3 regions of the Enterococcus infantis genome follow, and region 1 is predicted to be linked to each of the others. Evidence: riboswitches for the same ligand, from Rfam matches in the RefSeq annotation. Region 1 holds a riboswitch; each other region holds the start of a gene.
What was found. Region 1 has a riboswitch for thiamine pyrophosphate ahead of thiT (energy-coupled thiamine transporter ThiT). Riboswitches for the same ligand answer to the same signal wherever they lie in the genome.
Positions count from the first base shown of each region.

Region 2: another riboswitch for thiamine pyrophosphate. It lies ahead of thiD (bifunctional hydroxymethylpyrimidine kinase/phosphomethylpyrimidine kinase); the one in region 1 lies ahead of thiT (energy-coupled thiamine transporter ThiT).
Region 3: another riboswitch for thiamine pyrophosphate. It lies ahead of tenA (thiaminase II); the one in region 1 lies ahead of thiT (energy-coupled thiamine transporter ThiT).

Region 1 covers NZ_JBMHFB010000003.1:138,534-144,691, forward strand. The annotation lists gene ACOMA8_RS04680 (hypothetical protein) at 1-570, shown strand, start outside; gene glmU (bifunctional UDP-N-acetylglucosamine diphosphorylase/glucosamine-1-phosphate N-acetyltransferase GlmU) at 878-2,254, shown strand; gene ACOMA8_RS04690 (ribose-phosphate diphosphokinase) at 2,870-3,841, shown strand; gene ACOMA8_RS04695 (iron-sulfur cluster repair di-iron protein, ric) at 4,022-4,309, shown strand; TPP riboswitch at 4,413-4,514, shown strand; gene thiT (energy-coupled thiamine transporter ThiT) at 4,578-5,162, shown strand; gene ACOMA8_RS04705 (hypothetical protein) at 5,226-5,999, opposite strand.
Region 2 covers NZ_JBMHFB010000010.1:62,067-68,224, forward strand. The annotation lists gene folB (dihydroneopterin aldolase) at 1-324, opposite strand, end outside; gene ACOMA8_RS12330 (class II fructose-bisphosphate aldolase) at 700-1,569, shown strand; gene ACOMA8_RS12335 (YxeA family protein) at 1,729-2,106, opposite strand; TPP riboswitch at 2,301-2,399, shown strand; gene thiD (bifunctional hydroxymethylpyrimidine kinase/phosphomethylpyrimidine kinase) at 2,556-3,347, shown strand; gene ACOMA8_RS12345 (UDP-N-acetylglucosamine 1-carboxyvinyltransferase) at 3,632-4,903, shown strand; gene rho (transcription termination factor Rho) at 4,943-6,158, shown strand, end outside.
Region 3 covers NZ_JBMHFB010000012.1:304-5,368, reverse strand. The annotation lists gene thiE (thiamine phosphate synthase) at 83-718, opposite strand; gene thiM (hydroxyethylthiazole kinase) at 715-1,560, opposite strand; gene thiW (energy coupling factor transporter S component ThiW) at 1,547-2,077, opposite strand; gene tenA (thiaminase II) at 2,147-2,839, opposite strand; TPP riboswitch at 3,181-3,270, opposite strand; gene ACOMA8_RS13165 (YccF domain-containing protein) at 3,954-4,319, shown strand; tRNA gene ACOMA8_RS13160 (tRNA-Pro) at 4,527-4,600, opposite strand; tRNA gene ACOMA8_RS13155 (tRNA-Arg) at 4,629-4,702, opposite strand; tRNA gene ACOMA8_RS13150 (tRNA-Leu) at 4,717-4,802, opposite strand; tRNA gene ACOMA8_RS13145 (tRNA-Gly) at 4,830-4,901, opposite strand; tRNA gene ACOMA8_RS13140 (tRNA-Thr) at 4,912-4,984, opposite strand; tRNA gene ACOMA8_RS13135 (tRNA-Leu) at 4,986-5,065, opposite strand, start outside.

The DNA of each region.
Region 1 (6,158 bases):
ATTTTGTTGAGCGAACAGTTAGCAGATAGAGAGGCTCAGGAAGTAACATGGGCAGTTAGAAAAGGAACCAGTGCCCAGACACTTGTTTATCGTTTCGTCCATGAATTGCCGATGCAGGATACCTGGACGCAGCAAATCACCGCATATTTGGAAGCGGATTCCGACTTGGCGTTGCAACAGTTGCCACCGGCTCATTTGCAGACAGGAGCCATTGCTTGTTTCAGTAAAAAATCTCCGACAGACATAGCAAGTACGGCGGTTGCTTTTTATGATGTGCACTGGTTTTTTAAACGGTTAGAAGAAAGTTTGAGTACAGAAGAGCTCCTTTTGCTGGAACAGATTTTTGCCACCAAAGGAAAGTTATTGCCGTTTGAAGAAGTATCCGTGACTTTTTCAAATAATAAGAGAAATAGCGAGCTGCAAGGAGATATTCGTAGTTTAATCTTTAATCTACGAAAAAAAATTACTGTGGCTGGTTATCAGGGTTCCAGTATTTTGCTGGAAGGTTCGGCTTGTTATTTGTCACCGGCTTTTTCGCAGTGGTTTGCTGCAGCCAAGCAGGCATTATGAGAGCCTTGGGATTTTGCATTGGTATTAGGGAAAGGTTGATGCGTTAAGCCCGTTACTTTGAGAGCTGGTGCTGGTGTTGGAAGGGAATTGCCTTTGCTAAAGAAATGGGTAAGGCAGCTTATTCTCTTAAAAAAAGTGCCAGTGGTCTGTCATTGGTCTATATTTTCGATGTTGAAAACCACTATCAGGTAGGCTAAACTAAAGCATAGATCATTCAAACAGTCATTTTGGAGAGTGTTTTATCCAGGTCATGGATCAGAATAGAAAAAACACCACGAAGAAATCGACGTAATGCTGGAGGAAAATCATGACAGAACGCTATGCGATCATTTTAGCAGCGGGGAAAGGGACCCGCATGAAATCAAAATTATACAAGGTGCTTCATCCTGTTTGTGGCAAGCCCATGGTGGAGCATATCATCAATCGGGTGGAAGAGACGGAGCCTACTGAAATCATTACAATCGTCGGTCACGGTGCCGATAAGGTGAAAGAGCAGTTGGGAGATCGGACGGAGTATGCACTGCAGGCGGAGCAATTAGGGACAGGTCATGCAGTTTTACAGGCAGAGTCATTTTTGAAAGGTAAAAAGGGGACGACGTTGGTAATCTCTGGAGATACGCCGCTGTTGACTTCAACGACCTTGCAAAACCTATTTGAATATCATCAAGGGAAAAATGCCAGTGCGACAATCTTGACTGCTAAAGCTGATGATCCCACTGGCTATGGCCGAATTTTGCGAGACCATGTTGGGATTGTAGAGAAGATTGTGGAACAAAAAGATGCAACGATAGAAGAAGCCCGCATTCAAGAGATCAATACCGGTACGTATTGCTTTGACAATGAGCTGTTGTTTGATGCTCTGGGTAAGTTGGATACTGACAATGCTCAAGGAGAATATTACCTGACAGATATCATCGAGATTCTCAAAAATGAAGGGAAAAATGTCGCTGCTTACATGACCGAAGACTTCGATGAATCGCTGGGGGTCAACGACCGGGTGGCATTGGCCAAAGCAAACGAAATTATGAGAGGGCGCATCAATCATCAACATATGGTTAATGGTGTCAGCTTTATTGATCCAAAAGCGACCTATGTGGATGACGGCGTACAAATCGGTGCTGAAACAGTCATTGAACCGGGTGTTTATCTGAAAGGGGCAACGGTGATTGGCGAAAACTGTCTGATTACTGCCAATTCTCAACTCGTGGATTCTGTGATAGAAGACGATGTTGTTATTAAATCTTCGGTCATTGAAGAGAGTATCGTGCATAGCGGTGCGGATGTCGGTCCTTATGCTCACCTGCGCCCGCAAGCTGAGATTGGCCCGAAAGCCCATATTGGCAACTTTGTGGAAGTCAAAAAAGCGGTGATCGGTGAAGGTTCCAAAGTTGGTCATCTGACCTATGTCGGGGATGCGACGCTGGGTAAAGATATCAATGTTGGCTGTGGAGTCGTCTTTGTCAATTACGACGGCAAAAACAAGCACCACACCACCGTGGGCGACCACAGTTTTGTGGGTTCAAATGCCAACTTGATTGCTCCGGTAACGATTGCGGCCAATACCGTGATTGCGGCTGGTTCAACGATTAACAAAGATGTTCCGGAAGGCGCGATGGGAATCGCCCGCGCTCGTCAGGAAAATAAAGCAGATTTTGCTAAGAACTTTCCTTTCTTTCAAGGCTAGTTTTTAAAAACTTACTGACAGGGACGAAAGATAAAAATGTAAGTGTTAAAAAACTGAAGGTGCCCAATCGTAGCACTGGCGGCTCACAGATTTTGTTTTGATCTGCGAGCTTGCTGTGCAGGATAGGGACCTTCAGTTTTTTTGCCGATCATCGAATCAAACTCCGCTTTGTGAAGCCGATCTTTTTTGCGACTGTCAGGAGGGCTTTGTTGAAGTCTTACAGATAGCCGCCGCTTTGGAGAAGAACTGTTGTGACGGGTTCTTTTGTGAAACGTTATCGTATCTGTTCTGGGAAGCGGGCAAAATTGGCGGTCTGGATTTCTTCTAAGCTGTTTCACAGAGTGCACGAAAACACTTGATTTATTTCATGAAAATGACTACTATTTACTAGGAAGCAACACGGATTTTGACAAGTCTTTTTCGGCTGTGACCAACTGCTGATCCCCGAATCTGTCCGCCAATCAGAGGGCTCGCTTCTGTTTTCTTCATTTATTTGCGGAATTTCCAAGAAAACAGACGTCTTGCAAAAAGTGTCCTGGGATTTGGTGGAGAGCGTTATTGGAGTCGAGTCCGATGTCACTGCCCCATCATGCAGGAAAGAAAGCGGAGGAAACCATGTCTAACCATTATTTTGATCCAAGATTGAAGATTTTTGCCTTGAATTCCAATCGTCCCCTTGCCGAAAAAATCGCAGAAGCTGTCGGTGTTGAGCTGGGAAAATGTTCTGTTAACCAATTTTCTGACGGCGAGATCCAAGTCAACATCGAAGAGAGTATTCGCGGGGCTCACGTCTATGTGATCCAATCCACATCTAGTCCGGTCAATGACAATCTGATGGAATTGCTGATTATGATCGATGCTTTGAAACGCGCCAGTGCGAAAACGATCAATGTGGTGATGCCTTATTATGGCTATGCTCGCCAAGACCGTAAAGCACGCTCTCGGGAACCAATCACAGCTAAATTGGTAGCCAACATGATTGAAAAAGCCGGAGCTAACCGGTTGGTGTGTCTGGACCTGCATGCGTCCCAGATCCAAGGATTCTTTGATATCCCAGTAGATCATTTGATGGGTGCACCATTGATTGCCAACTATTTCCTCGATAAAGGAATCCAAGGTGACGATGTTGTCGTGGTATCTCCTGACCATGGCGGGGTAACTCGTGCCCGTAAATTGGCAGAATTTTTGAAATCTCCAATCGCCATCATTGACAAACGCCGACCAAAAGCCAACGTGGCTGAAGTGATGAATATCATTGGACACGTTGAAGGCAAGACTTGTGTCCTGATTGATGACATGATTGATACAGCAGGGACCATTACTTTAGCAGCCAATGCCTTGAAACAAGCCGGTGCTAAAAGTGTGTATGCTTCTTGTACGCACCCGGTATTGTCCGGCCCAGCAATGCAGCGGATTCAAGACTCCGCCATCGAACGCTGCGTAGTGACCGACTCTATCAATCTGCCGGAAGACCGCAAGATCGACAAGATTGATGAAATTTCCGTGGGTGCCTTGATGGGTGAAGCAATCAAACGGATTCATGAAAACAAACCGGTCAGCCCTTTGTTTGAAACCAATATGAAATAAGTTTACGCATAAAAAACCGTCACCTCTGAAAAGTCTGGTGGCGGTTTTTTTCGCAAATAGAGAAGTTGACAAGCGGTCAAAAAATCTTTTGTTGCGCCGTACTTCTTGATGGCTATCAATTTTTTTTCGGCTGATTTTCGATACACTCGTGTTGAAAAAATCACTCGAGGAGGAAGTAAGATGACAAAGGTACAAGATTTTTTGGAAGACCACAAAGAGGAGCTGACAAGTTATACAACAGCTATTACCAGAGCCCATGGTGCCCACCATCCAGAAGTTTTTGAGGTTAAAAAGCTGTACGATGAATTGGAAGTGCTGAGAAAGTCTAGTGAGCCGGCAGCTTTGCAACCAATTTTTGAAAAATTACGGCAAGTAACCAAAAACTACGAAATACCAGCAGATGTTTGCCCAACATTTAAGGCGACGTATGACTGGTTGGCCCAAGCCGACTACTTGTCACAGGAGTGAGCACTCAATGTTAGGTTGTGCCACCTGAAAAAAAGACCAAACTCTTTTCTTTTTTTTAAAATGTGCTATGATGAAGCCGTACCAAAATAACTGGATATAGAACACGATCACAAAGGGGAGCCGTTAGCGGCTGAGAATGAGTGAACTCTAAACCCTCTGTACCTGTCTCGATAATGCGAGCGTAGGAATTGTGACGAGTTGGAAGTAGATATTACTTCTCCTTTGTAGATTGTGACTGTTCTGTAATCTATGAAGGAGAGGTTTTTTTATGAACAAAAATTTGCGTGTGTGGGTGGAAGGAACGATTATCGCAGCGATGGCTATGGTGTTGTCGTTTATTCCCCTCGATTTCGGGCCCAGCTTGAGTATCTCGTTGGGGCAAATCCCAATCACCGTCTATGCCTTGAGACGGGGCTGGAAGCCGGGGCTTTTTGCAGCAGCAATCTGGGGACTGCTGCATTTTCCGGTAGGGAAGGTCTATTATTTGGCAGTCAGTCAAGTGTTGATCGAGTATCCGATTGCTTTTGCTTTTGCCGGGTTTGCCGGAGTGACAGCAGTCAAGTTGCATCAGGCTATCCAAGCGGGAAATGACAAGCAGGCGCGGATTGCAGTAATTCAAGGCACATTTGCCGGCGCGGCAGCTCGCTACTTCTGGCATTTTGTTGCGGGCGTGATGTTCTGGGGTGCTTATGCCCAGTGGGGGATGTCACCAGTCCTTTATTCGTTGGTGATGAATGGCGCAAGCGGATTGTTAACAGCTGCAGCCACGATGGTAGCTGTATTATTGATTTACCAAATGGCGCCACAACTGTTTCTGCCCAAAGATGCCCGGCTGCAGCAACCGGTAAAATAATCAAGGCGACCTACAACTGAATAAAATAAAAAAATGTTTTCTCGCGTCAAGAGAAAACATTTTTTATTTCGACAAAAACAGGAAATCTTTGTCTTCGTATGCCACCAGCCACTGCCGTTTTTCTTGACTGTAGATCAAGTAGGCCACTAGCAACTCGTCTTTACCTAAAGGATTTTCCTTGCGCAAACCACCGTCTTCCACGAGATAGATGGGAATCTTGTAGTCCCGACCTTCCAAGCGGGAAGATTGAAAGCAGAAAATCACACCCTCTTGAAAAAGAGGTTTCAATTCTCGCAAAAGGGTGACGTCCAGTTTGTCTACCGGAGTTGATTTGCGGAAAAAAGACTTGCGATCGTTGATTTTTTCCAGCACTAGGCGCGTCAATTTGTCAGCTAAGATTCGATAATATTCATCCAAGTAACGATAATAGACACGAGAAAGGTCATCCTTCAGATCAAAATAAACGAAATTGTTTTGCAGTTTGTAAAAAAATGGCGAGTGCAGATGGGTCTTCGTGTGACCGAAGTACAACAATTCACTGATTTCCAACGGAGTCAGTTCCTTAATCATGGCACTGTCGTTGAAGTCAATCCATTTGATGTCTTCGCTGATGCGGTTACGGGCGATCTCGTCAAAATATTGTTTGACGGATTCATTGCCGCGTAAAACTTTCATACCGGTGTGAGCTTCAAACTCGCCATAGTCGGAGGATGGGTCCAAAAGCAATAGATTTTTGGGTTGGTGAACGATGCCATGGTAGAACTCCACAGGACTGATTCCCCGTGACAAAGCAGCGTTGCTGGTAGTATCAATATGTACATAGACCATTTTTGCCATGGCAGAACCCCCCTCTTTTCCCCGATACTACTATCATACAACAAAGCCTGATTTTATGGTGTTTCGTTTACTTTAAAGTTTTATTACAGAACGTGCCGATTTTTGTGATTTGCTGCCACCATTTGTAATGAATAATGAAATTTTCACATTATTTTATCA
Region 2 (6,158 bases), on a different contig from region 1:
GGTGCCGGGCATTGGTACCCCGTATTTACGCACCCGTACCAAGGCACTAGCCAACTGCTGAGAAAAATCGGCTTCGATGTCATCTAAAAGAGCAGAAGCGACAGCCTCAATCAAGTTGAAGGAGCGAGTAGTGATCGTTTGGCTGATTTTTTCATTTACCTCCGCATAACTCACCGTATCAGCAACGTCATCGCTTTTACCAGCTTTGGCTAAATCAAGGCGTAATTCGATATCGACCTCTAGTTGTTGGCCCAAAACCCGTTCTTCAGGCAGGACCCCATTTTTCGTATAAAATTTCAGATTGTTGATTTTGATCAAATCCACCAAAACAACCTCCAATCACAGTTTGGATAGAAAGCGACACAAATAGCCAAGTGTTGCATTAGACCATTGGCCGCAAACTATCATTGGGCTTATTATACCAAGAAGCAGCCGCAAGTCGACTGTTTCCGGCTTTTTTAAAGATTTACGGGGCTTAAACAGTTGCTTTAGTTATTTTTTCTATCAGGCAGACCGCTTTCTTTGTTTTAACAATCATTAGTTTTCTGAAAAAAGCCGGAAAATTTCGCTATTTTATTGTAAATCAGCTAAGAAAAAGTCGGTAACACTAGCGCTTAGCGGATAAGTTTGCTAAAATATAAGCGTTGGTTAAGTCAAGGCTTAACAAATAAAGTACTCAATTTTAGGAGGAATTTTATCATGCCAGTAGTATCATCAGCAGAATTTCTGAAAGCAGCTCGTAAAGGCGGCTATGCAATCGGCGGTTACAACACAAACAACTTGGAATGGACACAAGCTATTTTGGAAGCTGCAGAAGCTAAAAAAGCGCCAGTTCTGATCCAAACATCTATGGGTGCTGCTAAATACATGGGCGGCTACAAAGTTATCAAAAATATGATTGAAAACTTGGTTGAATCCATGAATATCACAGTTCCAGTTGCTATCCATTTGGACCATGGTGACTACGATGCAGCTATGGAATGTATCGAAGTTGGCTACACTTCAGTTATGTTCGACGGCTCTCATCTGCCTTTTGAAGAAAACTTGGCAAAAGCTCGCGAAGTTGTTGCAGCAGCACATGCAAAAGGTATCGCAGTAGAATGTGAAGTTGGTTCTATCGGCGGTGAAGAAGACGGAATCATCGGTGCTGGCGAATTGGCTGACATTGAAGAATGTAAACAAATGGTAGCTACAGGGATTGACTCTTTGGCTTGTGGTATCGGTAACATCCACGGTGTTTACCCTGAAAACTGGCAAGGTTTGGCATTTGACCACTTGCAAGAAATCGCTGACGCTGTTGGCCATGAAGTACCATTGGTATTGCACGGCGGCTCAGGTATCCCTCAAGAACAAATCCAAAAAGCAATCTCTATGGGTATCTCTAAAGTCAACGTAAACACTGAATTCCAATTGTCATTTGCTAAAGCAACTCGTGAATACATCGAAGCTGGCAAAGACCGCGAAGGTAAAGGCTTTGACCCTCGTAAATTGTTGGCACCTGGTAAAGCTGCCATCATTAAAGACGCTGAAGAACACATCGACTGGTTTGGTTCAGCTAACAAAGCATAATCTAACATTTGCATGATAAAAATCCCTGCTTCTGATAGAGGCAGGGGTTTTTTCTATTTTCTGAGAAAGTCATTTCGGCTGCTAAGGCCAACAAGCGGGAAGCCTTCTTACAAATTGTGGCCTGTGGGTTGTTACTATCAGCTCAGAGGGGGGAAAAGATTATTTCTTCAATACCGCCAAGGCGGCCGCTGGGATTTCATCTTCAAAGACCTCTTCATAAGTCTCCACGTAAGCTCCTTTATTTTTCAACTTCAGGTAATGACCCACTTTTAGCTCGCTCATACCGGAAAATTCGATGGTTCTGGTTTGACCGTCTTTGTCCACTGCAGTTTGCCGATAAGTAGCGGTGCCGTAGCCGTTGACTTCATCGGCTTTTTTGGTTTTGACATAGACTTCACCTTCTGCTACCAGGGGATTGAAACGGTCAATGATGCCAGCGATTTCCCCACCACTGTTCTTGGTAAGCTGAGGAATCACCAGTAGTGCACCGCCAATTAATGTGCCGCCTGCGAGTAGTGTAATGAACAATTTTTTCATAGTTAATTCTCCTTTGGTTTGTTTGTTGCTTGCCCAGGGGCAGCTCAACTTGATGTTCTTATCTTATCAAGGAGAAAATCGTGTGATATCGGCCTTGAGAACCAGTTTACTCTTACACTTTCGTCATTTTATCTCTCTTAGGTAAAAGAATAAACTTGTCAATAGCGATTCGATGCGCTATGATGCAATCAAATCACTGTTTGCAGGGGGACGCATTTGGCGTTGAGAAGGTAAAACCTGACCCTTTGAACCTGTTGGCTAACACCAGCGTAGGGAGCAACGTCGAGCGCAGTCTTGTAGCTTTCAGCGGCTACCGACCCAGCGGATTCAGACATCTTCCTATTGCGGGAAGGTGTCTTTCTTTTTTGCAAGGTGATTGTCAGAAAATCGTCAGCTTATTTACCAAAGCAGTGAGAATCAGCCTAAACCTAAAGGAGAACAAGCAAATGATGAAAACAGCATTGACCATCGCCGGCTCTGATTGCAGCGGCGGTGCAGGGATCCAAGCGGACTTGAAGACATTTTCGGCTCACGGTGTTTTCGGGATGTCTGCTATTACCTCAGTTGTCGCAGAAAATACGGTGCGGGTAATCAGCGTACAAGATATCACTCCCGAAGTCATTCAGCAGCAAATCGATGCCGTCTGTGAAGATATTTTTCCTGATGCCGTCAAAATCGGCATGTTGTCAGGAGTGGAGACGATGAAAGCCGTCGCAGAAAGCCTAGAAAAATGGCAGCCACAAAATATTGTATTGGACCCGGTAATGTATGCGAAAAATGGTGCGCCATTGATGGCTCTGTCTGCCATCGAGACCTTGATTGAAAAAGTGCTGCCCTTGGCGACGTTGATCACGCCAAATATCCCGGAAGCTGAGCATATTGCCGGGATGAAGATCGAATCACTGGAACAGATGAAAGAAGCCGCCGCTGTGATTCAGCAACGCACCGGTGCCGCGGTTTTAGTAAAAGGGGGGCATGCAGCAGGGGATGCCACCGATATTTTATTTGATGGGAAAAGCTACTATAGTTTCAATTCTCCTCGGATCGACACGAAAAATACTCATGGTACCGGGTGTACCTTGTCTTCAGCAATCTGTGCCCAGTTGGCGTTGGGAGCGGAGATAAAAGAAGCCGTAGCTAGTGGAAAAGACTACATCACACAGGCAATCCGCTATTCGTTGCCATTAGGAAAAGGACATGGCCCTACCAATCACTTTTGGAAATTTTTTGCAGCAGAATAAACCGAGTTCAGTTAACACCCGTCGATTTTCGGCGGGTGTTTTGCTAGAAACGAAGACCGCTAGCGAGTACCAAACACTTAGTTATAAGGAAACCAGTTGTTATTTAAATAAAAAAAGAGTTATCATTTAGGATCACCACAAGCAGTTAGCTCGTGAATTTTTGAAGGAGCTGCGGCAGCGAGCAAGGGGATTTACTGTTTAGAAATGACAGTGCCTGTGTTAAAATCGAAAGTGAATGTAGTCAATACATACCAATAAAAAAACGTGATATAAGGTGACGATAGATGAAAAAAATAAAAATTCGCGGTGGCCGTCCATTGAAGGGCGAAGTCACCATCAGCGGTGCAAAAAACAGCGCCGTGGCACTGATCCCAGCTGCGATTTTGGCAGATTCGCCGGTGACTTTAGAAGGCGTACCGGATATTCAAGACGTCCATTCTTTAATTGAGATTCTGGAAATCATGGGAGTGCGCACAAACTTTTCTGACAACACCTTGATGATTGATCCCACCGACATCGTGTCAATCCCAATGCCGAGTGGTAAGATCAACAGCTTGCGGGCGTCTTATTACTTTATGGGAGCATTGCTGGGGAAATTCGGCGAAGCAGTTGTCGGTCTGCCGGGGGGCTGCTATTTAGGCCCTCGCCCTATTGACTTGCATATTAAAGGCTTTGAGACTCTCGGTGCACAAGTGACCAACGAGCACGGGGCAATGTATCTGCGAACGCAGGACAAAACCCTTCATGGGGAACGAATCTTTTTGGATATGGTATCCATCGGCGCCACCATCAATATCATGCTGGCAGCGGTCAAAGCAGAAGGCCGAACGATTATCGAAAATGCTGCCCGGGAGCCAGAAATTATCGACGTAGCGACCCTTTTAAACAACATGGGGGCGAAGATTCGCGGTGCCGGTACCAATGAAATTAGAATTGAAGGCGTAAAAGCACTTCATGGCTGTCGACATGCGATTATTCCCGATCGCATCGAAGCCGGTACCTATCTGGCTTTAGCCGCTGCGGTAGGTGAAGGAATCAAAGTAAACAACGTCATTTATGAGCATTTGGAAAGCTACATTGCCAAACTGGAAGAGTTAGGGGTGCCGATGTCGATTTCCGAAGATACCATTGAAGTTGGAACAGCCACGGATTTGAAACCAGTTGTGGTAAAAACCTATCCTTATCCGGGATTTGCTACCGATTTGCAACAGCCCATCACGCCACTTTTAATCAAAGCCGGTGGTACCTCAGAAGTTATCGATACGATTTATTCCAAACGAATCAACCATATTCCGGAACTGAATCGCATGGGGGCAGACGGACAAATCGAAGGCAACATGATGATTATCAATGGTCCAACAAAACTCCACGGAGCCGAAGTCGTGGCTAGCGATTTGCGGGCAGGAGCTTGTTTGGTAATCGCCGGGCTCATGGCGGATGGTGAAACGACTATCACAAATGTAGAATTTATCCTGCGGGGCTACGACCATATCGTCGAAAAACTCACAGCATTGGGTGCAGACATCGAAATGATCGAGTTAGATGAATGCCAATGATTTACGGTGAAGAGCTGACAAAAAAAGACGAGGTGGCCCATGGCTGATTATTTGACAATGGCGGAGTTGGAAAACAAAACCTTAAAGGAAATTTACAACTACGCAAAGCAATTCAAGATTCCTTATTACAGTCAGATGAATAAAAAGGAATTGTCCCTGGCAGTTATCCGCGCACAGGCTGAGAAACAGGGCTTTTATTACATGGAAGGAATCTTAGATATCATTGGGCAAGAAGGTTATGGCTTTTTACGGCCAATCAACTATGGCCCCAGTGCTGAAGATATCTATATTTCTTCTTCGCAAATTCGACGTTTTGGTCTTCGCAATGGAGACAAGGTAGCCGGAAAAGCCCGGCCACCTAAGGAATCCGAGCGTTATTATGGATTGATGCACGTAGAGTCTGTCAACGGCAAAGATCCTGAAGAAGCCAAACAGCGTCCGCATTTTCCGGCACTCACTCCCTTATATCCGCAAAGACAACTACAATTAGAAACCACTTCGGGACGTCTGGCTACCCGCATGATTGATATTTTCGCACCAGTGGGCTTTGGTCAACGAGGCTTGATCGTCGCCCCACCAAAAGCCGGAAAAACCAGTATCTTAAAAGAAATTGCCAACGGGATTACCGATAATTATCCCGAAGTAGAATTAATCGTACTTCTCATCGACGAACGACCAGAGGAAGTCACCGATTTGGAACGCAGTGTCAAAGGGGATGTGGTATCTTCGACATTTGACTTGCAGCCGCAAAACCACACGCGGGTTTCTGAGCTGGTCTTAGAGCGAGCCATGCGTCTGGTTGAAGATAAGCGGGACGTTGTCATTCTGATGGACAGTATCACTCGATTGGCTCGCGCTTACAATCTGGTTGTTCCTCCCAGCGGTCGGACACTAAGCGGCGGGATTGACCCGGCGGCATTATACAAGCCAAAGAAATTTTTCGGTGCCGCCCGTAATATTGAAGAAGGCGGCAGCCTCACCATCTTAGCCACTGCCTTAGTGGATACCGGCAGCCGCATGGATGACGTGATCTACGAGGAATTCAAGGGAACCGGTAACATGGAACTCCACTTATCTCGGGAACTCTCGGAGCGTCGCATCTTCCCAGCCATCGACATCAAGCGTTCTGGTACCCGCAAAGAAGAATTGCTGATGACGGCAGCTCAGTTGGATGAAACCTGGAAGCTGCGCAACAATATGATCGGTGATGCCTTGGAATATACGGAACAGTTCCGCCAACTTCTGAAGAAAACCA
Region 3 (5,065 bases), on a different contig from region 1:
CTCGCTTCATTATTTTTCATCCATTTGGTTACTTCTAAGTATACAGGATGAAAACAATCATGAAAACCTTTACCAAAAATCCTCATTTTCTCAATGCAGTCAGCTGGTCTATCTTCTCTCGAAGGCAGCGAACTTTGCTTGGGACATCCACAGCTTGCATGATTTCGGAGACCATACAGATTCCGCTAATCGGCACCTGAGTAAAGTCGGCGATCCGTTCTTCGTTGATACCACCAATAGCGACTACTGGGAGGGTAGTTTTTTGCAGGATGTCCTGTAGGTCTTCCATAGATGTCGGCTTGGTTACGACTTTCGTGGTCGTCGGATAAATCGCACCCACCCCCAAATAATCGGCGCCTTCTTTTTGGGCTTCTTGTGCCCGGTCTACTGTCTTGGCAGAAACACCCAAAATTTTTCCTGGCCCCAGCAATTGCCGGCAAAGGGCCACCGGTAATTCGTCATCACCGATATGAAGTCCCGCCGCATCCACTGCTAAACAGACATCCAGCCGATCATTGATAATCAAAGGGACCTCGTAACGATCACAGATGGTTTTAACCGCCAGTGCCAACTGGTAAAACCGCCGCGTGCTAACTTCTTTTTCCCGCAGTTGAACAACAGTCACCCCATTTAGACAGGCCTCTTTAATTATGTTCAAAAATTTTTCGTCGGAATAATCATAACGTCCTGTTACCAGATATAAGCGATAATCCATCATGTAAGCTCCTCTCCGCGAATGTCGTGCCACCATTGCTCATCTGACATGAGCAACGACAAGCGATCTAGCGTTTCTTGGCGAAAAGCAGCCAATCCTAACCCCTTTGCTACTGTCACTTGGGCCGCTGCTTCTCCGCATAAATTGAAATAACTAACTGCTGCAACAGTTGCGACTAACGGTGCATTTCCTGCCCCCAATAAAGCCGCAATCAAGCTGCCGACAATATCACCAGTCCCTGTGAAGCGGTCCAACTGGACTACCCCATTAGTCAGCTGCAATCGGCGTTTTTCAGTCACAACCAAATCTACCGGTCCAGTGGCCAACAATATCAATGGACGACGCTGACAGACTTTTTGCATAGCAGCCGCCAATTCCCGTAACGCCGCTACTTCCTGATCCTCGATACTACCGTCAACACCTCGGGCCCGACTAGCCAAGCCACAAAAACGGCGCATTTCCGACAAATTACCTTTAATAACTTGCGGCTCAGATTCCCACAACTGCCACGCCAAATCATACCGTAGTTGTGTAGCTGCCACACCAACTAAATCGACAACGATTGGTGTTTCGGTGGCTTTCCCATAACGAGCCGCTGCCTGTAAGGCTTGTTCTTTGCCATCCGTGATATGCCCCAAATTCAGCAACAGTCCATCGTTTTGCGCAAAAAACTCGTCAAATTCCCGAATATCATCTGCCATCACCGGTTTGGCATCCACATACAACAAAGCATTTGCCATTGATTCACAGGTGATTTCATTGGTAATGCATTGGATGAGAGGCGAATTTTTTATTGGCCAAGCTGCTGCGACATCCCGCAACAGCGCTTTTTCAAGCCCACTCATGATTACTCACCAAAAAAAGGGCTTGCACTCTTTTAAAGACGCGGGTCTCTTTAAGTTTAAATAAGACGAAGAAGGCGATTGCTGAACCGATGATGGTTGCTCCAATAAAGCGAGGAGTATAAATAAACCAATAAAGTCCCTGGTCACTGCCGGTAAACCAAACCATGACTGGGTAAGAGAGAATCGAACCGATGATACCGGTACCGATAACCTCGCCAATCATCGAACCCCAGATCCGGCCACCAGTCAGCCGATAGCCCCAGCCGGCGAAAAACGCGCCAAAGACAGCACCAGTCAATGCCAATGGTGGAATCCCCAACATCGTCATGCGGATAACTCCACAGATTGCTGCCATTACCGTAGCATAAAAAGGCCCTAGCAGCACCCCAGCAATGATATTGATTACACTGGACATAGGTGCCATCCCTTCGATACGCATAATTGGCGACAAGACCACATCCAATGCAATCATCAGCGCCAAAAGTGTGATTTTTTGAATCTTATTTGCTTGTGTCATTTTCTACTCCTTTTCCATCAGCTCTCTGATAATAAGCTCAATCAATTTGCTTGGCTTGACTGACAGCATTCACGCCAGTTCAATGGCACCGATTGCTGCTCCCTGAGGCCAGCTTTCAAGAGTCATCGCCATCTCCCAAAACAGATATTCCATCTGGCTGGAAATATAGAAAGCTGTCAACATCTGTTCCTGTTCGTCAGAGGGTGCCGCTGCGTATAAACGGTCCAAGATCCGCCGTTCGTTGGCTACTGCTGCCCGCCCCTCCTCCCCGGCATAGGTTGCAATCCAACGCTGATACAACGGATTTGGCGACCCCATCACAATCAGGCGCTCACCGATTTCTTGATACAACCATGGACAAGGCAACATCCCTGCAAAAGCGGTATTCGGCGTTCCTGCTGCCAGTTGTCGATACATATGAGAGACATAGTTATAGGCAGCAGGTGCTACGGGTGTCGCAGCGACTTCTTCTTCAGTGATCCCCAGCTCCTTGAAAAACGCTTCCCGAATTGCCATTTCCCCTTCAGCCAAATGCTGGCTGTTTACGAGCATCAATTCTCTCACTTCGCTATCTTCAGCCGCTTCCCCAATCAATCGGTAAAGCTTACTGAAATGCTCCAAATAATACCGATCCTGCAAAAGATAATAGCGGAAAATTTCCGGTGCCAGTGTCCCTTTGGCTAATTCCAAAATAAAAGGATGCTCAAAGCTTCCCTCCCAATAAGGATCAGCATATGCCCGTGCTTTTTGTGTAAATGTCATCATTTTAACTTCACGCTCCTTGTTATCCGTATTCACCGTCATACTCTGCTACTTCTATGCAGTCGGGAAACTGCCCTGCCTTATCTCCAAAAGAACAGCAAAAAGCCCCCGACTGCGTTTCAAATCAAGAAACAAAGAAGGGGGCCTAGGAAAAGAAGCAGATCCTACCTTAAAAAATGGCAATAGCCAGACTGGAAAACACCAATTATAATCAAGAATCAGCCAGATGAACAACACGCGTTTTCAAAAGACAACACGTGTTTACACTTTTACCGTTTGCTAAAAAACAGCAAAGCACCCCATCAGAAAAATTCCGATGGGGTGCTGAAAACGGCAAAAATTTTGTGATCCGCACATTTCCCTGCGTCAGTGCTAACTGCTTCAGGTTCAATGGGTATAATCTCAGCTCTATAGCACCCCAAATGTTTCTTATTCGAATGTGACCACAGTGTAGCACATATTTCAAAACGCGGCCATGCCTTTTCCAGATTTTTACCATATGTATTTTTTTGAAATGCCGTTAGGGAGCAGAACTTCACTTCTAAATTCTCCTTGCAGGACTGCGTCAGCTGCATAACAGAAGCATAGTAATCAGCCAATTCAGCTAGCGTTTATTACTTCTGACATCCTGTAGTCAGCTGGTATAGTTCAACTTAGGCAGAATCCGCCTAGTTTCTAAATTCGAAACTACCCTCCCTTGGGTCAGCTAGTATAGTCCAACTTGGGCAGAGTACGCCCAGCTTCTAAATTCGAAACTACCCTCCCTTAGGTCGGCTAGTATAGTTCAACTTGGGCAGAGTACGCCCAGTTGAACTTATAAAAACAGTGCTGTCGAGGGGAATCGACAGCACTGATACAGATTGAGAATTATTCTCAACCAATATTCAAAAAAAAGACAGATCAATCACACGAGGTTTATACTTGGGGAGTAATGAACCGCTCGTTAGATTTAGTATAACACAAAAATTAGCCGCTGAGAACTATTCTCAATTAAAAAAGTAGTTTTTAGTTATTAGCTGATCCTTTTTTATTCAAAATTCATCCCAGTTCTTTTGCTGCCAATCTGAAAAAGCTGTTATACTAAAAGTATCTTGCGACAAGAAAGGAAAAATCTATGAGTTGTCTTGGAAACCTAATTTGGATGCTTTTCGGCGGATTGATCAATGCTGTCAGTTGGTTTTTAGCTGGCTGTCTATGGAGCATAACAATCATCGGAATCCCTATTGGAATGCAATGCTTCAAATTTGCAGGTCTGGGCCTTGCTCCCTTTGGTAAGGAAGTCGTCTATGGAGGAAATGGTGCAAGTTTGTTATTGAATATCATTTGGCTGATTGTTTCTGGTATCCCGCTGGCAATTTCTCATCTGATTAGTGCGTTGCTACTGACCCTCACGATTATCGGCATTCCCTTTGCCAAACAATCTCTGAAAATGGCCAAGTTGGCTTTAATGCCCTTTGGTGCCCAAATCATAACACGTTGACCTATGAGGGAACTGTGACAATATTGAATCATCATGAGACCCTAAAAGCCGACTACCTTCCCTTAAAAATCATTGGAAGATCGTCGGCTTGTCATTGATAAAAAAATTTCAAATACTAACTAACCTTGATTTCATCAAACTAAGTCAGCGTAATTCACTACTCTGCTTAAATTGGCAAAAAAAGAAGACTATAACAGTCTTCTTTGATCGGGAAGACAGGATTCGAACCTGCGACCCCTTGGTCCCAAACCAAGTGCTCTACCAAGCTGAGCTACTTCCCGGTATTAAATTAAAATAATAAAAAAACTACGCGCCCAAGAGGAGTCGAACCCCTAACCTTTTGATCCGTAGTCAAACACTCTATCCAGTTGAGCTATGGGCGCATAATAAAATCTAATGCCGAGGACCGGAATCGAACCGGTACGGTGATCACTCACCGCAGGATTTTAAGTCCTGTGCGTCTGCCAGTTCCGCCACCCCGGCGTTAACGAGGCATTAGGCATTAAAAAAAGCGGAAAACGGGGTTCGAACCCGCGACCCCCACCTTGGCAAGGTGGTGCTCTACCACTGAGCTATTTCCGCATCAACGCAATGCCGGCTAAAGGATTTGAACCCTCGACCCTCTGATTACAAATCAGATGCTCTACCAACTGAGCTAAGCCGGCTTGGTGCGGGTGAAGGGACTTGAACCCCCACGCCGTAGGCGCTAGATCCTAAATCTAGTGCGTCTGCCAATTCCGCCACAC